DNA from 3 places in the Dickeya parazeae Ech586 genome. Region 3 is predicted to be linked to each of the others. Evidence: predicted binding sites of a transcription regulator. Region 3 holds the regulator's gene; each other region holds the start of a gene.
What was found. The regulator PurR, encoded in region 3, represses purine synthesis genes. The targets are predictions, from matches to a motif close to CANGCAAACGTTTGCNTG.
Positions count from the first base shown of each region.

Region 1 (6,057 bases), 1.6 Mb from region 3:
AATACTGGCAGTCAGGCTTTCTGTTCGCGAGCGATGGCACGATAGCCGATATCGCTGCGGCAGAAGCTGCCTTCCCAATGGATGGGTTTAGCCAGTTCGTAAGCGCGTTGCTGCGCATCGGCAACGCTGTGCCCCAGTGCTGTCACGCACAACACGCGTCCGCCGTTAGTCACCACATCGTCGCCATTAAGCTTAGTACCGGCATGGAACACTTTTCCGTCGGTTGCTTCCTGGGTTGGCAGGCCGGAAATGACGTCACCGGTGCGGTAATCCCCCGGATAGCCGCCAGCGGCCAACACCACACCCAGTGATGGACGGGCATCCCAGTCAGAGGTTTTCTCATCCAGTTTGTCGTCGCACGCCGCCAGACAGAGTTCCACCAGATCGGATTTCAGACGCAGCATGATAGGTTGCGTTTCCGGGTCACCGAAACGGCAGTTGAATTCAATCACCTTCGGCTGACCATCCGGGGAAATCATCAGGCCTGCGTACAAGAATCCGGTATACACATTGCCTTCGGCTGCCATGCCGCGCACGGTTGGCCAAATAATCTGATCCATGACCCGCTGGTGGACGTCATCTGTCACCACCGGTGCCGGTGAGTAAGCGCCCATACCACCGGTGTTAGGGCCGGAATCCTGGTCACCTACACGTTTGTGATCCTGACTGGTCGCCATCGGCAGTACGTGTTCGCCATCCACCATGACGATGAAGCTGGCTTCTTCGCCATCAAGAAACTCTTCGACCACGATACGGTGACCGGCATCGCCAAACGCATTACCCGCCAACATATCGGTGGCCGCGTTTTCCGCTTCTTCCAGCGTCATGGCAACGATCACACCTTTACCCGCAGCGAGACCGTCTGCTTTGATAACAATCGGTGCACCTTTGCGACGGATATACTCCAGCGCCGGTTCAATCTCGGTGAAATTTTGGTATTCCGCGGTTGGAATATGCTGGCGAGCCAGAAAGTCCTTGGTAAAGGCTTTGGAACCTTCTAACTGGGCTGCCGCCTGCGTTGGGCCGAAAATCTTCAGGCCGGCGGCGCGGAATGCGTCGACGACACCGATGACCAGCGGCGCTTCCGGGCCAACGATAGTCAGGCCAATCGCGTTCTGGCGAGCGAAATCCAGTAATGCCGGGATGTCTGTCGCGGCGATATTCACGTTTTCCAGCGCAGGTTCCAGAGCGGTGCCCGCATTACCTGGTGCAACATAGACTTTATCAGCCAACGGAGACTGGGCTGCTTTCCAGGCCAGTGCGTGTTCGCGACCACCATTACCAATAATCAAAATATTCATTGTTGTAGCCCCGGATTAATGACGGAAGTGACGCATGTCGGTAAACAGCATCGCAATGCCGTGCTCGTTAGCAGCGGCGATGACTTCGTCATCGCGAATGGAACCGCCAGGTTGAATCACGCAAGTGATACCAACGGCAGCAGCGGCATCGATGCCATCACGGAACGGGAAGAACGCGTCGGATGCCATCACGGAACCCTTCACTTCCAGCCCTTCGTCACTGGCTTTGATACCTGCGATCTTGGCCGAGTAAACGCGGCTCATTTGACCGGCGCCGATACCGATAGTCATGTTATCGCGTGCATAAACAATGGCGTTGGATTTAACGAATTTCGCTACTTTCCAGCAGAACAGGGCATCACGCAGTTCGGTCTGCGTTGGCTGGCGTTCGGTGACTACGCGTAGTTGAGCGGCGTCTACCATGCCTAAATCGCGATCCTGCACCAGCAGGCCACCGTTGACGCGTTTGAAATCCAGTCCAGAAACACGTTGTTGCCACTGGCCGCAGATCAGTACACGGACGTTTTGCTTGGCGGCGGTAACCTTCAGCGCAGCATCGCTGGCGGCAGGCGCAATAATCACTTCAACGAACTGACGACTGATAATGGCTTGCGCGGTGGCTTCATCCAACTCGCGGTTAAAGGCGATGATCCCGCCAAACGCCGATGTCGGGTCAGTTTTGTAAGCGCGCTCATAAGCGTCCAGAATCGAATCACCGATTGCCACGCCGCAGGGGTTGGCATGCTTAACGATAACGCAGGCTGGTTCGGCGAATTCTTTCACGCATTCCAGTGCGGCATCGGTATCCGCGATATTGTTGTAGGAAAGGGCTTTACCCTGTACTTGTTGAGCGGTAGCCACCGATGCCTCAGAGATATGCTCTTCTATATAGAAGGCGGCTTGCTGGTGGCTGTTTTCACCGTAGCGCATATCCTGCTTTTTAATGAAGTTCAGGTTTAGCGTACGAGGGAAACGACCAGCAGGCTGGGTGGTGTCGCCGTGGTAGGCCGGAACTTTGCTGCCAAAATAGTTGGCGATCATGCTGTCGTAAGCTGCCGTATGCTCGAATGCCTTGATAGCCAGATCAAAACGGGTTTCATAAGTCAGAGAACCGTCGTTGGCATCCATCTCCTCGATGATTGCCGTGTAGTCACTGCTTTTAACGACAATCGCCACGTCATTATGGTTCTTGGCAGCGGAGCGCACCATTGTCGGGCCGCCGATATCAATATTTTCTACGGCGTCTTCCAGCGTACAGTCGGCTTTAGCGACGGTCTGGGCAAATGGGTAGAGATTGACGACCACCATATCGATTGGCTGGATATGATGCTGAGCCATAACGGCATCATCCTGACCGCGACGGCCCAGAATACCGCCATGCACTTTGGGGTGCAGAGTTTTGACGCGTCCGTCCATCATTTCCGGAAAGCCTGTGTAATCGGAAACCTCTGTTACCGGCAGACCCGCATTGGCCAGCAGGCGAGCTGTGCCCCCGGTAGAGAGCAGTTCAATGCCACGCTGTGACAAAGACTGGGCAAATTCAACGATACCGGCTTTATCAGATACGCTGAGCAAAGCACGACGGATAGGACGACGTTGTTGCATGATGGTTTGATCCCCTGACTAGGTTCTTACTTTAAAGAGCGTTACGTGAATCGTTACGTGAATAGTGACAGTCATATAAAGAAAAATACGGATTGAGTCGCCAATATTCAGCTAACGCACCCACGAATATGTGTCATTCATCAGGGGAGGAATTGTAGCGAAAACGTTTGCGTGATGCTCGCCAAATTTCAAAAAATGCCAGGGTTGTGGATAACTCTGTGCAAAATAAGGTATAAGCTGGCCTTTTGCTGTGGAATGCAGCGAACGCGCGATTTAATCAAAAATACCGGTTGCGGTCAGCGAGGAACGCCCTATAATGCGACCCCACTGACACGGCAACAGCGGCAACGCAGCGCGGTGTCAGGAAGCGGAAACGAAAATAATCGTTGACACTTCATGAGGAAAGCGTAGTATACGCCACCTCGCGACAGCAGGCTCAGGCCGGTCGCACTGCTCTTTAACAATCAATCAGACAATCTGTGTGGGCACTCGCAGGACGCTTCACTAAAAAATTAGTGAAAGTCTTGAAGAGTGACAACAGTTAATTCATTACGAATAAACAGTAAATTCTTTGAGCACCGTTTTCTTCGGAAAACACATCAAACTTTAAATTGAAGAGTTTGATCATGGCTCAGATTGAACGCTGGCGGCAGGCCTAACACATGCAAGTCGGGCGGTAGCACAAGGGAGCTTGCTCCCTGGGTGACGAGCGGCGGACGGGTGAGTAATGTCTGGGAAACTGCCTGATGGAGGGGGATAACTACTGGAAACGGTAGCTAATACCGCATAACGTCGCAAGACCAAAGAGGGGGACCTTCGGGCCTCTTGCCATCGGATGTGCCCAGATGGGATTAGCTAGTAGGTGAGGTAAAGGCTCACCTAGGCGACGATCCCTAGCTGGTCTGAGAGGATGACCAGCCACACTGGAACTGAGACACGGTCCAGACTCCTACGGGAGGCAGCAGTGGGGAATATTGCACAATGGGCGCAAGCCTGATGCAGCCATGCCGCGTGTGTGAAGAAGGCCTTCGGGTTGTAAAGCACTTTCAGCGGGGAGGAAGGGAGCAGGGTTAATAACCCTGTTCATTGACGTTACCCGCAGAAGAAGCACCGGCTAACTCCGTGCCAGCAGCCGCGGTAATACGGAGGGTGCAAGCGTTAATCGGAATGACTGGGCGTAAAGCGCACGCAGGCGGTCTGTTAAGTTGGATGTGAAATCCCCGGGCTTAACCTGGGAACTGCATTCAAAACTGACAGGCTAGAGTCTCGTAGAGGGGGGTAGAATTCCAGGTGTAGCGGTGAAATGCGTAGAGATCTGGAGGAATACCGGTGGCGAAGGCGGCCCCCTGGACGAAGACTGACGCTCAGGTGCGAAAGCGTGGGGAGCAAACAGGATTAGATACCCTGGTAGTCCACGCTGTAAACGATGTCGATTTGGAGGTTGTGGTCTTGAACCGTGGCTTCCGGAGCTAACGCGTTAAATCGACCGCCTGGGGAGTACGGCCGCAAGGTTAAAACTCAAATGAATTGACGGGGGCCCGCACAAGCGGTGGAGCATGTGGTTTAATTCGATGCAACGCGAAGAACCTTACCTACTCTTGACATCCAGAGAAGCCTGCAGAGATGCGGGTGTGCCTTCGGGAGCTCTGAGACAGGTGCTGCATGGCTGTCGTCAGCTCGTGTTGTGAAATGTTGGGTTAAGTCCCGCAACGAGCGCAACCCTTATCCTTTGTTGCCAGCACGTAATGGTGGGAACTCAAGGGAGACTGCCGGTGATAAACCGGAGGAAGGTGGGGATGACGTCAAGTCATCATGGCCCTTACGAGTAGGGCTACACACGTGCTACAATGGCGTATACAAAGAGAAGCGACCTCGCGAGAGCAAGCGGACCTCATAAAGTACGTCGTAGTCCGGATTGGAGTCTGCAACTCGACTCCATGAAGTCGGAATCGCTAGTAATCGTAGATCAGAATGCTACGGTGAATACGTTCCCGGGCCTTGTACACACCGCCCGTCACACCATGGGAGTGGGTTGCAAAAGAAGTAGGTAGCTTAACCTTCGGGAGGGCGCTTACCACTTTGTGATTCATGACTGGGGTGAAGTCGTAACAAGGTAACCGTAGGGGAACCTGCGGTTGGATCACCTCCTTACCGAGTAGAAGTGCCTGCGTGGTGTCCACACAGATTGTCTGATGAAGAAGATGAGCAGTAAAACCTTATAGGCTTGTAGCTCAGGTGGTTAGAGCGCACCCCTGATAAGGGTGAGGTCGGTGGTTCAAGTCCACTCAGGCCTACCAACTCTACTTGTCCTTGAAACGTTCACGAACTGCGTTGACGATGTGCTTTTGCACGGAGCGCGACGGGGTATGCAGTGTTTCTGTGGCTAAGCGGGTTGAAAAGGTTGATGCATCTATGGGGCTATAGCTCAGCTGGGAGAGCGCCTGCTTTGCACGCAGGAGGTCTGCGGTTCGATCCCGCATAGCTCCACCATTTACGAATGACTTCAGAGTGTACTGGCAACAGTATGCTGCGAAGTATTCTGCTCTTTAACAATCCGGAACAAGCTGAATAATTTGAAACGACGGCATGTGAGTGTGAATTCATGTGTTGTTGGAGTCTCTCAAAATACTCATATCCCGAGACACTTTCGGGTTGTGAGGTTAAGCGACTAAGCGTACACGGTGGATGCCTAGGCAGTCAGAGGCGATGAAGGGCGTGCTAATCTGCGAAAAGCGTCGGCAAGGTGATATGAACCGTTATACCCGACGATACCCGAATGGGGAAACCCAGTGTGATTCGTCACACTATCACACACTGAATCCATAGGTGTGTGAGGCGAACCGGGGGAACTGAAACATCTCAGTACCCCGAGGAAAAGAAATCAACCGAGATTCCCCCAGTAGCGGCGAGCGAACGGGGAGGAGCCCAGAACCTGAATCGGCTTGTGTGTCAGTGGAAGCGTCTGGAAAGGCGCACGGTACAGGGTGACAGTCCCGTACACGAAGATGCACAGGTCGTGAGTTCGACGAGTAGGGCGGGACACGTGGTATCCTGTCTGAACATGGGGGGACCATCCTCCAAGGCTAAATACTCCTGACTGACCGATAGTGAACCAGTACCGTGAGGGAAAGGCGAAAAGAACCCCGGCGAG
Region 1 is NC_013592.1:273,124-279,180, forward strand. It holds gene purD (phosphoribosylamine--glycine ligase) at 12-1,301, opposite strand; gene purH (bifunctional phosphoribosylaminoimidazolecarboxamide formyltransferase/IMP cyclohydrolase) at 1,317-2,906, opposite strand; rRNA gene DD586_RS01235 (16S ribosomal RNA) at 3,515-5,057, shown strand; tRNA gene DD586_RS01240 (tRNA-Ile) at 5,127-5,203, shown strand; tRNA gene DD586_RS01245 (tRNA-Ala) at 5,321-5,396, shown strand; rRNA gene DD586_RS01250 (23S ribosomal RNA) at 5,565-6,057, shown strand, end outside.
Region 1: the regulator PurR is predicted to act here: its motif matches at 3,063-3,080, upstream of purH (bifunctional phosphoribosylaminoimidazolecarboxamide formyltransferase/IMP cyclohydrolase).

Region 2 (6,057 bases), 2.1 Mb from region 3:
GCGATGCGTAGCGAATAGGTATATTGCTCCAGACGGAGGCTGAATTGCCCGTCTTGTGGCAAACGGCGTTCAGCAATATTTAGTTTCCCCATAATCTTAAGACGGGCAACCATACGGTTTGCGGGTAAATCCGGGTTGGTCGGTATTTCATGTAATACCCCGTCGATACGCAGCCTGACGCGATAACCTGCTGATAAGGGTTCCAGATGGATATCAGAGGCCCGGCGCTGGATAGCCAATTTCAGGGTTTGGTTAATGAACTGGACTACTGGCGCATCATCGGGTTCTTCGGGGGATGCGGTATCAGCCTGATAAGAGGCGTTAGCCTCTTGAGCTTGCGGTGACGTGAGTTGTTGCTCCAGCCGTGCGGCAGGCCATTGTTCTACCAGAACGCGGCGGTGACTGGCGAAACGCAGCGCAGCGATCAGATCTTCTGTTACCGAACCGGCCACGGCAACAGAGATCGTCTGTTCGTCTATATCCAGTAGTAGGGCGTGATAACGACGACAAAGCAATTGTAATTCATGGTGTTGTGTCTGATGTGTCATGGCTGTCACCCTGCTGCCGAGTCAAAACGAAAGACGTCTTCGCATGCCTGACGCAGACTGTCGGCTCCGGCGCTGGTGCGGCAAGCCCTTGTCCAGCGAGATGCACCGTTTTGCGCATCCAGTGTGGGTGTCATCACCACACTTAACCCTTGCAGGGTCGACTGGCCAGTCAGGGTAATGACACCCTGATTGATCGTGACGGCACTGACATACCGTGATGCCGAAGGTGTCGGGATCCCCTGGCTACCGGCGTTACATCCTTCCAGCCCTGCATTGCTAAGGCTGCAAAGATCGACTGCGGTTTTATAGGCGCTCATGGTTTGCAGCATGTCAGTCATGGCGGCTTTTTGCAGATACCCTTGATACGCCGGGATCCCCAGCGCGCTCAGAATGGCGATGATGACAATAACCACCATCAATTCAATCAGTGAAAATCCTTGTTGTGTCATGTTATTGGTTCCCTGGTGTGGCTGGTGATGGCAGGGTAGAGACTGAGAGTGATGCTGGCTATCACAATGTTTTTAATCAGGAACCTGTTGTGCAAACTGCGGAGGATTACAGCAGGGTGTTACAAAAAACAGGCGAGCGGGCTCGCAAAACGGGGAGGTAAACCTAAGGAAAGGTTGGCGAGAGAGCCAATAGTGCTACAGCATCGCCATCAACCCGGCGCACCGGGCTGATGGAGGAGCACCGCAATGCAACGACAGGCATTAACGAAAACGCATCGACAGGTCGAGCGCCTGCACATGTTTGGTCAGCGCGCCCACCGAGATATAGTCGACACCGGTGGCGGCGTAATCCGGCAATGTTTGCAACGTCACGTTGCCGGAGACTTCCAGCAACGCGCGGCCATCGGTCAGGGTGACGGCTTCGCGGATAGCATCCAGCGTGAAGTTGTCCAGCATAATAATGTCCGCCCCGGCACCCAGCGCTTGTTGCAGTTCGTCGAGGGTTTCTACCTCGACTTCTACCGGCACATTGCTACGCAACTGGAAGGCTTTTTCAACCGCCTGCCTGATGGAGCCTGCGGCAATAATGTGGTTTTCTTTGATCAGGAATGCATCGGCCAGGCCGAGGCGATGATTGCTCCCACCACCGCACAGTACCGCGTATTTCAGCGCAGTGCGCAAGCCGGGCAGCGTTTTTCGCGTGTCCAGCAACCGGGTAGGCGTGCCTGCCAGTTGTGCGACATAACGACTCACTTCGGTTGCCACACCGCAGAGCGTTTGCAGGAAATTCAGCGCGGTGCGTTCACCGGTAAGCAGTATACGGGAAGACCCCTGCAACTGGCACAGCGGTTGATTTTCCGTCAGTACATCACCGTCTTGAACCAACCAGTCGATGGTGATGACGTTGCCCAACTGACGGAACACCTCGTCTACCCAGCGCTGACCGCAGAATATACCAGCTTCGCGGGTAATGATGACCGCGCTGGCGACAGTGTCATTGGGTAACAATTGTGCGGTGAGGTCATGCTCCGGGTTGGCTTCTCCCCCCAGGTCTTCGCGTAATGCCTGCTGTACGCTGGCGGGGATATCTTGCTCAATACGGCTGAGCAGTTCCGCCTGGCGCTGCTCCTGACTATAACGGCGTGTTGTCATGATGCTACTCCGATGGAATCCGGAATGTATGCTATCCCGTTAATGGGTGATTTTAAAAACTATTTCAATTCAATGTATTATTTGTTTTGTTGGCGCAACCCGCCAGGTCTGACATGGTGAGTAACAACCCATCCTGGCGGGGTTTTCGTATCCCGGCCATGGCCGGGATACATCATAGCAAAGATCAGAAGTTGTAACCGGCTACCAGATAATAGCCCCACCCTGTAGAGCGGACATTGAACGGGCCACGGCCGAAATCCAGTTCGGTGCCATCAGCCCACTGGCCGCCGTTATGGAAGTAACGGGCAACGACGGAGTAGTGCCAGTGGTCATAGTTCAGCGCCAGAATATGGCTGGAGGCAATGGCGTTACTGGTGCGAGACGGGCCAGCGGCGTCAGCCAGGTCGGATCCGAAGTCGAAGTTGGTAAAGCCGATATAGGTCAGCTTGCCTCCCCACAACGATGTGATCGGATAAAAGTATTTGATTTTAAAACGGTAGCCGTCCCAGCGATCTTCATTCGGCGCGCTGTAGTTCTGTCCCTGGTATTTGGCGTAGATATTGGCGGACAACGACAGATCCGTACCAGTATTGATATCGGTGCCCAGACCGACATACCAGGTGCTCTGGCGCGAGTCATTATTACGACCCTGATCGTAGATAATGTTGTTAGCGACATACCACTCTTTGAATGGGCCGAACCCCAACTGCGTGTTGGTCAGTTTATCAATCGAGAAACGAGGTTCGATTTCCATGAACAGCGGAGAGCCTTTATTCCAGATACCACGGTCAGGCGTATTACCTGCGCCAAAGGTTTTCGGCACATCAACATAGCCATAGAAATCAAACCAGTCTTTACGGGCGAACGCTTCATATTCCAGATACACATCATTGTTTAACTGGGGTCCGAAACGGGTGTGATAGCTGCCAACCACATTGATGCTCTGGTGCCACCAGTCCGAGAGGTATTGCGGGGCGTTAGTGTCCGCAACGGTGGGTAAACTGTATGACAATGTGCTGATTGCACAGGCGGCAAGGATTTTTTTCATGACGATTCTCTGTGTTGCCCGATAGCGCGTCAGCGGCTTGGTTGGCCGGGGAGGCGCAGATTGATTCGGGCTGTAATAACAAAATAACTGCTGAAAAACCTCCCGGTGATGGGCAGAAGACGAAAACGTTTGCTTGTTATGGCGTACGTGTCGACTGCTTGCCGGAAAGAGGGGGCGCAGCATACCAGAAGAAGGGCAGAACATCATGGTTTGTGTGCAGGCGTTGAAAGAACAATCGCGAATAAACCGGAATGGTTTTTTAACAGGTCAGGAACAGGGCAGATGCGGTAAGATGTTTGCATGATGAGTGCGATCAGTCGGTTAACGCTAGTGGTGCGATATCTGATTGTTTCCGGGCAATATGTGTTCCGGTGATGATCGTGTTTTGACGGCCAGGAAGAATCAAAGGAGCGGTGATGAGAGTGGAGCATGGCTGGTTGACAGAGGCCAGACGCGTTTTGTCGCCACATCAGGATGAGCGTCCGCAAGGCGAGTTGCCTTCTTTGCTGGTGATTCACAACATCAGTTTGCCCCCAGGCGAATTCGGCGGGCCTTACATCGACCAACTCTTTACCGGTACGCTGGACGCAACGACGCATCCTTATTTTGCGTCCATATGCCACCTGAGGGTGTCAGCGCATTGCCTGATTCGTCGTAACGGTGAAATTGTACAGTATGTGGCATTTGATCAACGAGCCTGGCATGCCGGCGTGTCGCAGTTTGATGGACGAGAGCGTTGTAATGATTTTTCGATTGGTATCGAGCTGGAAGGCACTGATACGCTGCCATTTACCACAGAACAATACGCCCGGCTGGCAGACGTTACCCGCCTGCTGAGTGAAACTTATGGCATTACGCCTGAACGTATTACCGGACACAGTGATATTGCACCGGGTCGTAAGACTGACCCCGGCCCGGCGTTCGACTGGGCGCGATATCAACAGTTATGGCAGACACCACCAGAACAAGGGGAGTAATCACAGATGACGTTGTTTAGCCTATTGTTGGTCCTGGGATGGGAGCGGTTGTTTAAACGTGGCGACCACTGGCAACTGGATCACCATTTGGAACGGGTGTTTCGTCATCTTTCCGCCCCATCGCTGGTGCAAACATTGCTGTTATCTATTATGGGCATGGCGGTGGTGTTGGCGGCGCAGTGGGTGCTCAGCGGGTGGTTGTTTGGCTTGCCGCTGTTGCTGTTGTGGATCGCTGTTGGCTTGCTGTGCATTGGCGCGGGTGAAATACGCCAGCATTACCACCGCTATATTCAGAGCGCTCAGCGTGGTGAGGCGGATGCCTGCCGGGAAATGGCTGAGGAGCTGGCGCTGATTCATGGCCTGCCGCTCGATGGCAGCGAACGTGAACGTTTAAAGGAATTACAAAACGCGTTGCTGTGGTTGAATTTCCGCTTTTATCTGGCTCCATTGTTCTGGTTTGTCGCGGCGGGGCCTTATGGTCCGGTAGCATTGGTGGGTTACACCGTGTTGCGCGCCCGGCAGTGCTGCCTGGCCCGTCATCATACTCCTCTGGAACGAGCGAATTCGGGGGTTGATACCTTACTGCATTGGTTGGACTGGATTCCGGTACGGTTGGCCGGTGCCGCTTATGCGTTGCTGGGGCACGGTGAGAAGGCATTGCCCGCCTGGTTTGCCGCCATGATGGACACACACTCTTCTCAGTACTGGGTTCTGACGAAACTGGCGCAGTTTTCACTTGAACGTGAACCGCATGGCGACCCGATTTCTACCCCGAGAGCGGCAGTGTCGCTGGCGAAAAAAGTGACGCTGGTGTTGGTTGTCGTCGTGGCGTTACTCACCATCTACGGTACGCTGGTCTAACCTATCGTGAGAGTCACGTTGCTGTGAAGATGGGAACATCATGAAAACAGTATGGCCGCTGCGGCGGCCATACTGAGAAAGGATGGTGTTTTTCTAAGAAAGGAAAGTGTTATTGGCGTGTTTTAAAACGATAGCCGATGCCCAGCACGAGCAACCAGATAGGAATCAATAAGACCGAAATCTGGATACCTGGCGTCAGGGACATGATGACCAGAATACCTGCCATAAATGCCAGACACAGGTAGTTGCCGTACGGGAACCACAACGCTTTAAATCGGGTCTGCGCGCCTTCGCGGTCTTTGGTCGCACGGAATTTCAGATGCGCCAGACTGATCATCGCCCAGTTGATAACCAGAGCAGACACAACCAGCGCCATCAGCAGCTCAAACGCTTTGCCCGGCAACACATAGTTGATTAGTACGCACAGGGCGGTAGCCAGCGCAGATACGCCGATAGCGACCACCGGCACACCGCGACGGTCTACTTTCAGCAGCGATTGTGGGCCATTTCCCTGCTTAGCCAGGCCGTACAGCATACGGCTGTTGCAGTAAACGCAACTGTTGTATACCGACAGCGCCGCAGTCAGCACCACAATATTCAGGATGTTAGCCACCAGCTCACTATTCAGTGCGTGGAAAATCATAACGAACGGACTACCGCCTTCAACCACTTTGCCCCACGGATAGAGCGACAGCAGCACCGTTAATGAGCCGACGTAGAAAATCAGGATACGATAGATGACCTGATTGGTCGCGCGCGGAATGCTCTCTTCCGGTTTGTCTGCTTCTGCTGCTGTAATGCCCACCAGTTCCAGACCACCGAAAGAAAACATGATAACCGCCATCGCCATCACCAGACCGCTGATGCCGTTGGGGAAGAAACCACCCTGCGCCCAAAGATTGGTAATGGATGCGTCCGGCCCGCCGTGGCCACTGAGCAACAGCCAGCCACCGAACACGATCATGCCGACAATCGCCACCACCTTGATAATCGCAAACCAGAATTCCAGCTCGCCGTACATC
Region 2 is NC_013592.1:4,013,656-4,019,712, reverse strand. It holds gene gspE (type II secretion system protein GspE) at 1-548, opposite strand, end outside; gene ppdD (prepilin peptidase-dependent pilin) at 554-997, opposite strand; gene nadC (carboxylating nicotinate-nucleotide diphosphorylase) at 1,259-2,149, opposite strand; gene DD586_RS17465 (nucleoside-specific channel-forming protein Tsx) at 2,334-3,197, opposite strand; gene ampD (1,6-anhydro-N-acetylmuramyl-L-alanine amidase AmpD) at 3,614-4,174, shown strand; gene ampE (beta-lactamase regulator AmpE) at 4,181-5,035, shown strand; gene DD586_RS17450 (amino acid permease) at 5,145-6,057, opposite strand, start outside.
Region 2: the regulator PurR is predicted to act here: its motif matches at 3,316-3,333, upstream of DD586_RS17465 (nucleoside-specific channel-forming protein Tsx).

Region 3 (6,057 bases):
ATAAGTATTCTCTGGCATTTGTCGGCTACACCGAGGAAAGCGACGGCGCGGTGATCGAGCTGACCTACAACTGGGGTGTAGACAGCTATGAGATGGGTACCGCCTTTGGTCATATCGCGCTGGGTGTGGATGATGTCGCCGGCGCATGTGAGCGTATTCGTCAGGTCGGCGGCAAAGTGACCCGTGAAGCAGGCCCGGTCAAAGGCGGTACCACCGTGATCGCCTTCGTTGAAGACCCGGATGGCTACAAGATAGAACTGATTGAACGTTCACAAGCCGGTCAAGGACTGGGTAACTGATTCTATCCTTGCCTGTTCAGGTGCCGACGGCACCTGCCTTTTCCGGGGGACGGCACTCTGTCTGGCTGCTGCATCCCCCGACACAATTTGCCATAATGCGCACTGCATGTTGCTGAAGAAATAAGAAACGAATGGCTGAGAAAAATAACCTGAACGCTCTGAACGCGCGTTTTCGTGGGTTTTACCCTGTGGTGATTGACGTTGAGACCGCCGGGTTCAACGCGAAAACCGATGCGCTGCTGGAAATTGCAGCGGTAACGCTGAAAATGGATGAAAGCGGTTGGTTACAGCCGGACGACACCTTGCATTTTCATATCGAACCGTTCGAAGGCGCAATTCTGCGTCCCGAAGCACTGGCGTTTAACGGTATCGACCCGAGCAATCCTCTGCGCGGCGCGGTGAGTGAATATGACGCCCTACATGACATTTTTAAAGCCGTTCGCAAAGGTATCAAGGACCAGAATTGTAATCGTGCGATCATCGTGGCGCATAACGCAACCTTCGATCACAGCTTTCTGATGGCGGCGGCTGAACGTTGCGGCTTGAAACGCAACCCATTCCACCCGTTTGCCACCTTTGACACCGCCGCACTCAGCGGGCTGGTGCTGGGGCAAACCGTGTTGGCTAAAGCCTGTATTGCCGCGGAAATCCCTTTCGATGCCAGCCAGGCACACTCGGCGCTGTACGATACCGAGCGCACAGCACAGCTGTTTTGTGAACTGGTCAATCGGTGGAAACGGATGGGGGGCTGGCCGTTGGCTGGCGCTGTCGGCGATACCGAAGACGCGCCACTGGCTGTCGACGAAGGATAAGGCGGTACAACTACTGCTCACACGCCAACCTATGCTGGCGTAAAACAACGATAAACAGGCCGTCAGGCAGCGCAATGCTGCCTGACGATAAGGAAGATTACTGCTGGTCTTCCTGCTGGGAACGGTATTTGTCAGCTGTCTCTTTAATCAACTGTTGCAGTTCGCCACGCTGATACATCTCAATGACGATGTCACAACCGCCAACCAATTCACCATCCACCCACAGCTGCGGGAATGTCGGCCAATTGGCATATTTCGGCAATTCGGCGCGGATATCCGGGTTCTGCAAAATATCTACATAGGCAAAACGTTCGCCACACGCCGACAACGCCTGTACCGCCTGAGCAGAAAAACCGCAGCTCGGCAGTTTGGGAGAGCCTTTCATGTACAGCAGAATCGGGTTTTCAGCAATCTGGCGCTGAATTTTTTCAAGTGTCGTTGTCGTCATTCTATTGCTTCCTCAAGCGCGTGATGAGCAGCCCTTAAGAGCCGCTCATATGACTCGCGGCAAACCGTGGCATACCGCTTCTTTTGTTTTGTATTCTAACGATAGCGACGGCCACAAAAAAACGCTATCTTTTATAGGGTTTTATCCGGGTGACGCGCTAACGGTACAAAGCGACGCCAAATCGCCGGATAATTAAGCAGCAAACACCGTTGTTAACGTTTTCTCACTATTTTGTAGTAGGATTATTCTATCTCCCGCTTTTTTATCAGGTCATTTTCGGGAATACTGTAAAGATTGAACGATTGAGGACAACATTCGGTCAGAACTATCATGCGGTTATTTATTACGCTCTTTTTATTATTTTTCAGTAATCTATTTTCTGGTCTGGCGCTGGCTAATCCGCACGGCGGGGCAGTGCCACCACGCAAATCTGGTGTAGAAACGGCGAATAAAGCGCTTGATGAATCCAAAAAGAACAAAGTTGCCAAAAATGCTAACAAAAAAGGCACGGAGCCGACCCACGGCAAAAAACCGGAAAAACACGCAAAGCCTACGCCAGCCAAAACCGTAGCCAGTCACGATAAAAACGCGAAGTCGCACAATGACAAAAAGTCTGCGGACAAAAAGTCGGTGGCGGCGGCAGCCCATTCCTCCCATACAAAATCGCAGCCAGAGAAAAGCACGCATACCACTAAGGCTGCATTAGCGAAAACCACGAAAAAAGACGCAGCAAAGAAAGAAACACCGGCGCAGGCTAAAACCAGCCACAAAGCGCATGAACTCGTGGTCGCGAAAAACGCGCATAAAAAAGGTAAAGCGGCGGTCGATGAAGAAGATGAGGTAGCCGCCACGTCTTCACATGGTAAAAGCAAGAAAGGCAAACACGATAAAGCGGCGCTGACCATCAGTGCTGCTCACCAAAAACGCTATCAGCACGCCAAATTGACTGCCATGAACAAGCTGATGAGCCAAATCGGTAAACCGTACCATTGGGGCGGCGCAACGCCTTATTCAGGTTTTGATTGCAGCGGGCTGGTGTATTACGCCTATAAAGATGTGGTAAAAATCTCGATTCCGCGCACAGCCAATGAGATGTTCCACCTGCGTGACGCGGCGCCCATCAAGAAAAGCGAACTGGAAAGCGGTGACCTGGTGTTCTTCCGTATCACCAACCGCGGTGCTGCCGACCACGTTGGCGTCTACCTGGGCAATGGTCGTTTTATCCAGTCACCGCGCTCGGGTTCTGACATCAAAATCAGTAAATTGAGTGAAGATTACTGGCAGGATCATTATGTCGGCGCTCGCCGCGTGGTGACACCGAAGACCATTCGCTAACGGATATTCGTCAATAACAATCGGCTAAATGGCTTAATGAATAACGAGAAAAGGGGCACTAGCCCCTTTTCTGTTTTCTTTTTACACCACTGGCGATCTGCTATCAGTTCAATACCGCAGTGAAACTAAAAACAATGATCACCACGAGTGCGACCAACGTACTACACAGCGACATTTTCAAATTTGTATCCATCGTATTCTCCTGTATATGACTGATGATCGCCATCATCCCGTTATGTCTGAATCAACACCGTATCCCGGCGGATGGGCAAGCACATAAAGTATAGGTCTATTATTACCCGACTGAAGTCAAAAAACCGATTTCTGCGTCACAGAGATAACACGAATTGCCTCTTCCCCTTTTGCTCTAAATCGGCCAAAATCCGCAGTTTACCGTGTACACTGCGTTGGTCGAAGCGTCAGCCCTCCCTTCAAGCTACACACCTCGGCATGTCTCCTACTGAAATGTTGCCTTGTTGTCCAGCAGGAGCAAAATTCACGCAGGCAAACGATTAACAACATATTTACTGCTGTAACAGACCCACGACTGTAACAGATGAGTTCAGGAGTCACTTTAGATGGCAACGATTAAAGATGTGGCAAAACGCGCAGGCGTTTCAACCACAACCGTATCACACGTGATTAATAAAACACGTTTCGTCGCCGAAGAGACCAAGGCTGCGGTACGCGCAGCGATTGATGAATTGCATTATTCACCCAGTGCGGTGGCCCGAAGCCTGAAAGTCAACCACACCAAATCTATCGGGCTGCTGGCGACCTCCAGCGAAGCACCCTATTTCGCCGAAATTATCGAAGCGGTGGAAAACAGTTGCTACGCCAGAGGTTACACGTTGATTCTGTGTAACTCTCACAATAATCAGGATAAACAGCGTGCTTACCTGTCCATGCTGGCGCAAAAACGCGTGGATGGCCTGCTGGTGATGTGTGCCGAGTACCCGCCTGAACTGCTGTCAATGCTGGCGGATTATCGCCATATTCCGATGGTCGTCATGGATTGGGGCGAAGCCCACAGCGATTTCACCGATACCATTATTGATAATGCGTTTGCCGGTGGGTATATGGCCGGTCGCTATCTGATTGAGCGCGGGCATCGTGATATCGGTGCCATCCCCGGTTCTCAGGGGCGCAATACCGGCAGCGGGCGTTATTTGGGCTTTCTGAAAGCGCTGAAAGAAGCGGATATCCCCCTGCGTGACGAATGGGTGGTTCAGGGTGACTTTGAACCCGAATCCGGCTACAAAGCCATGCATCAGATTCTGGCGCAAAAGCAGCGACCGACCGCGGTATTCTGCGGCGGCGATATTATGGCTATGGGAGCGATTTGTGCGGCGGATGAACTGGGCCTGCGTGTACCGCAGGATATTTCGGTGATCGGTTACGACAATGTACGCCACTCCCGCTATTTTACGCCGGCGCTCACGACCATTCATCAGCCTAAGGAACGGCTGGGACAGGCGGCGTTCTCCATGCTGCTTGACCGCATCACCAGCAAACGCGAGGAAGCGCAAACCATCGAAGTCCACCCGACGCTGATCGAGCGCCGTTCCGTTGCTGACGGCCCGTATCTCGATTATCGCCGTTAATAGCCAGACGATTTCGTTATCGCACGCTGGCGAATCAACCGCCGTTATACCGCGCCGTAGAGCGCTAAAGCGTGTCTCCCTGGCACCCTAATATAGAACGCAATGTGCTGCTTTAGCCCGATGAATCTTGTCGCCGGGTTAAAGCAGTCATACACTTGTCACTGTCATTGACGACAATAACCATGATCAGACGATGCTTTTAGCAATACGCATCGCCTTACTTTTTCTACCCCACTAATGACTGTTACACCGTTTGTCACGGCCGGGGTAGACGCCTTTCGTGTCGGCTTGTCTCTTATTTTCCTCTGAGGCTCTCAGGGATAGACGATGACGTGTGGAATGGGTACATCGAATACCCTCCATCGCGATATTTGTCTGGTTTATCCCGTATAACGCATGTATCTGGCAAGGTAGGGAGAAGTTATGAGTTCATCTTACGTGGAGGATCTGGGTACCCCCAGTCAACCCTGGTTCCAACTGGTTAATGAAATGCTGTCGGCCGCGAATATCGCCATTAACGGTTCGCGACCGTTTGATATTCAGGTCAAAAACCCTGAACTGTTCAAGCGCATATTGCGTGACGGGTCACTGGGTCTGGGCGAAAGTTACATGGATGGCTGGTGGGAATGTGAACGGCTAGACATGTTTTTCCATCGAGCGATACGCGCCGGGCTGGAGAAGCAACTGCCCCAGCGTTGGCAGGATACGCTACGGATACTGATGGCTCGCCTGACCAATCTGCAATCGCGTCGGCGGGCATGGATTGTAGGTAAGGAGCATTACGACCTCGGTAATGATCTTTTTAGCCTGATGCTAGACCCGTACATGCAGTACTCCTGTGGTTACTGGAAACAAGCCGAAACCCTGGAGCAGGCACAACAAGATAAGCTGCGCCTCATTTGCGAAAAATTGCAGTTACGCCGGGGAATGACACTGCTGGATATCGGCTGCGGCTGGGGTGGTCTGGCCGAATTTGCCGCCCGCCATTACGGTGTTAGCGTAACCGGTGTGACCATCTCCCGCGAGCAACAGGCATTGGCGCAACAACGTTGTCAGGATCTGGATGTCACCATTCTGCTACAGGACTATCGCGATCTGAATCGGCAGTTTGACCGTATCGTTTCCGTCGGCATGTTCGAACATGTCGGTCCGAAAAATTACGATACTTACTTCAGGGTGGTCAGAAAAAACCTCAAATCCACCGGTTTGTTCCTGTTGCATACCATCGGCGCAAACGAAACCAGCCTCAAGGTCGATGCCTGGATAGACAAATACATCTTCCCTAATGGGTGTTTACCCTCAGTGCAGCATATCGCCCAGCGCAGCGAGCCTTATCTGGTCATGGAAGACTGGCACAATTTCGGCGCGGACTATGACCGTACCCTTATGGCCTGGCACGAGCGCTTCCAGCAGCACTGGCCGACCCTGTCAGCACGCTACCCCGAGCGCTTCCGGCGGATGTTCAGTTATTACCTTAACGCCTGTGCCGGTGCGTTTCGCGCACGCAACATCCAACTCTGGCAGGTGTTATTCAGTGTCGAAGGGATTGAAGGCGGTAT
Region 3 is NC_013592.1:1,888,143-1,894,199, reverse strand. It holds gene gloA (lactoylglutathione lyase) at 1-299, shown strand, start outside; gene rnt (ribonuclease T) at 431-1,111, shown strand; gene DD586_RS08305 (Grx4 family monothiol glutaredoxin) at 1,209-1,559, opposite strand; gene DD586_RS08300 (C40 family peptidase) at 1,890-2,894, shown strand; gene cydH (cytochrome bd-I oxidase subunit CydH) at 2,998-3,087, opposite strand; gene purR (HTH-type transcriptional repressor PurR) at 3,473-4,498, shown strand; gene cfa (cyclopropane fatty acyl phospholipid synthase) at 4,922-6,057, shown strand, end outside.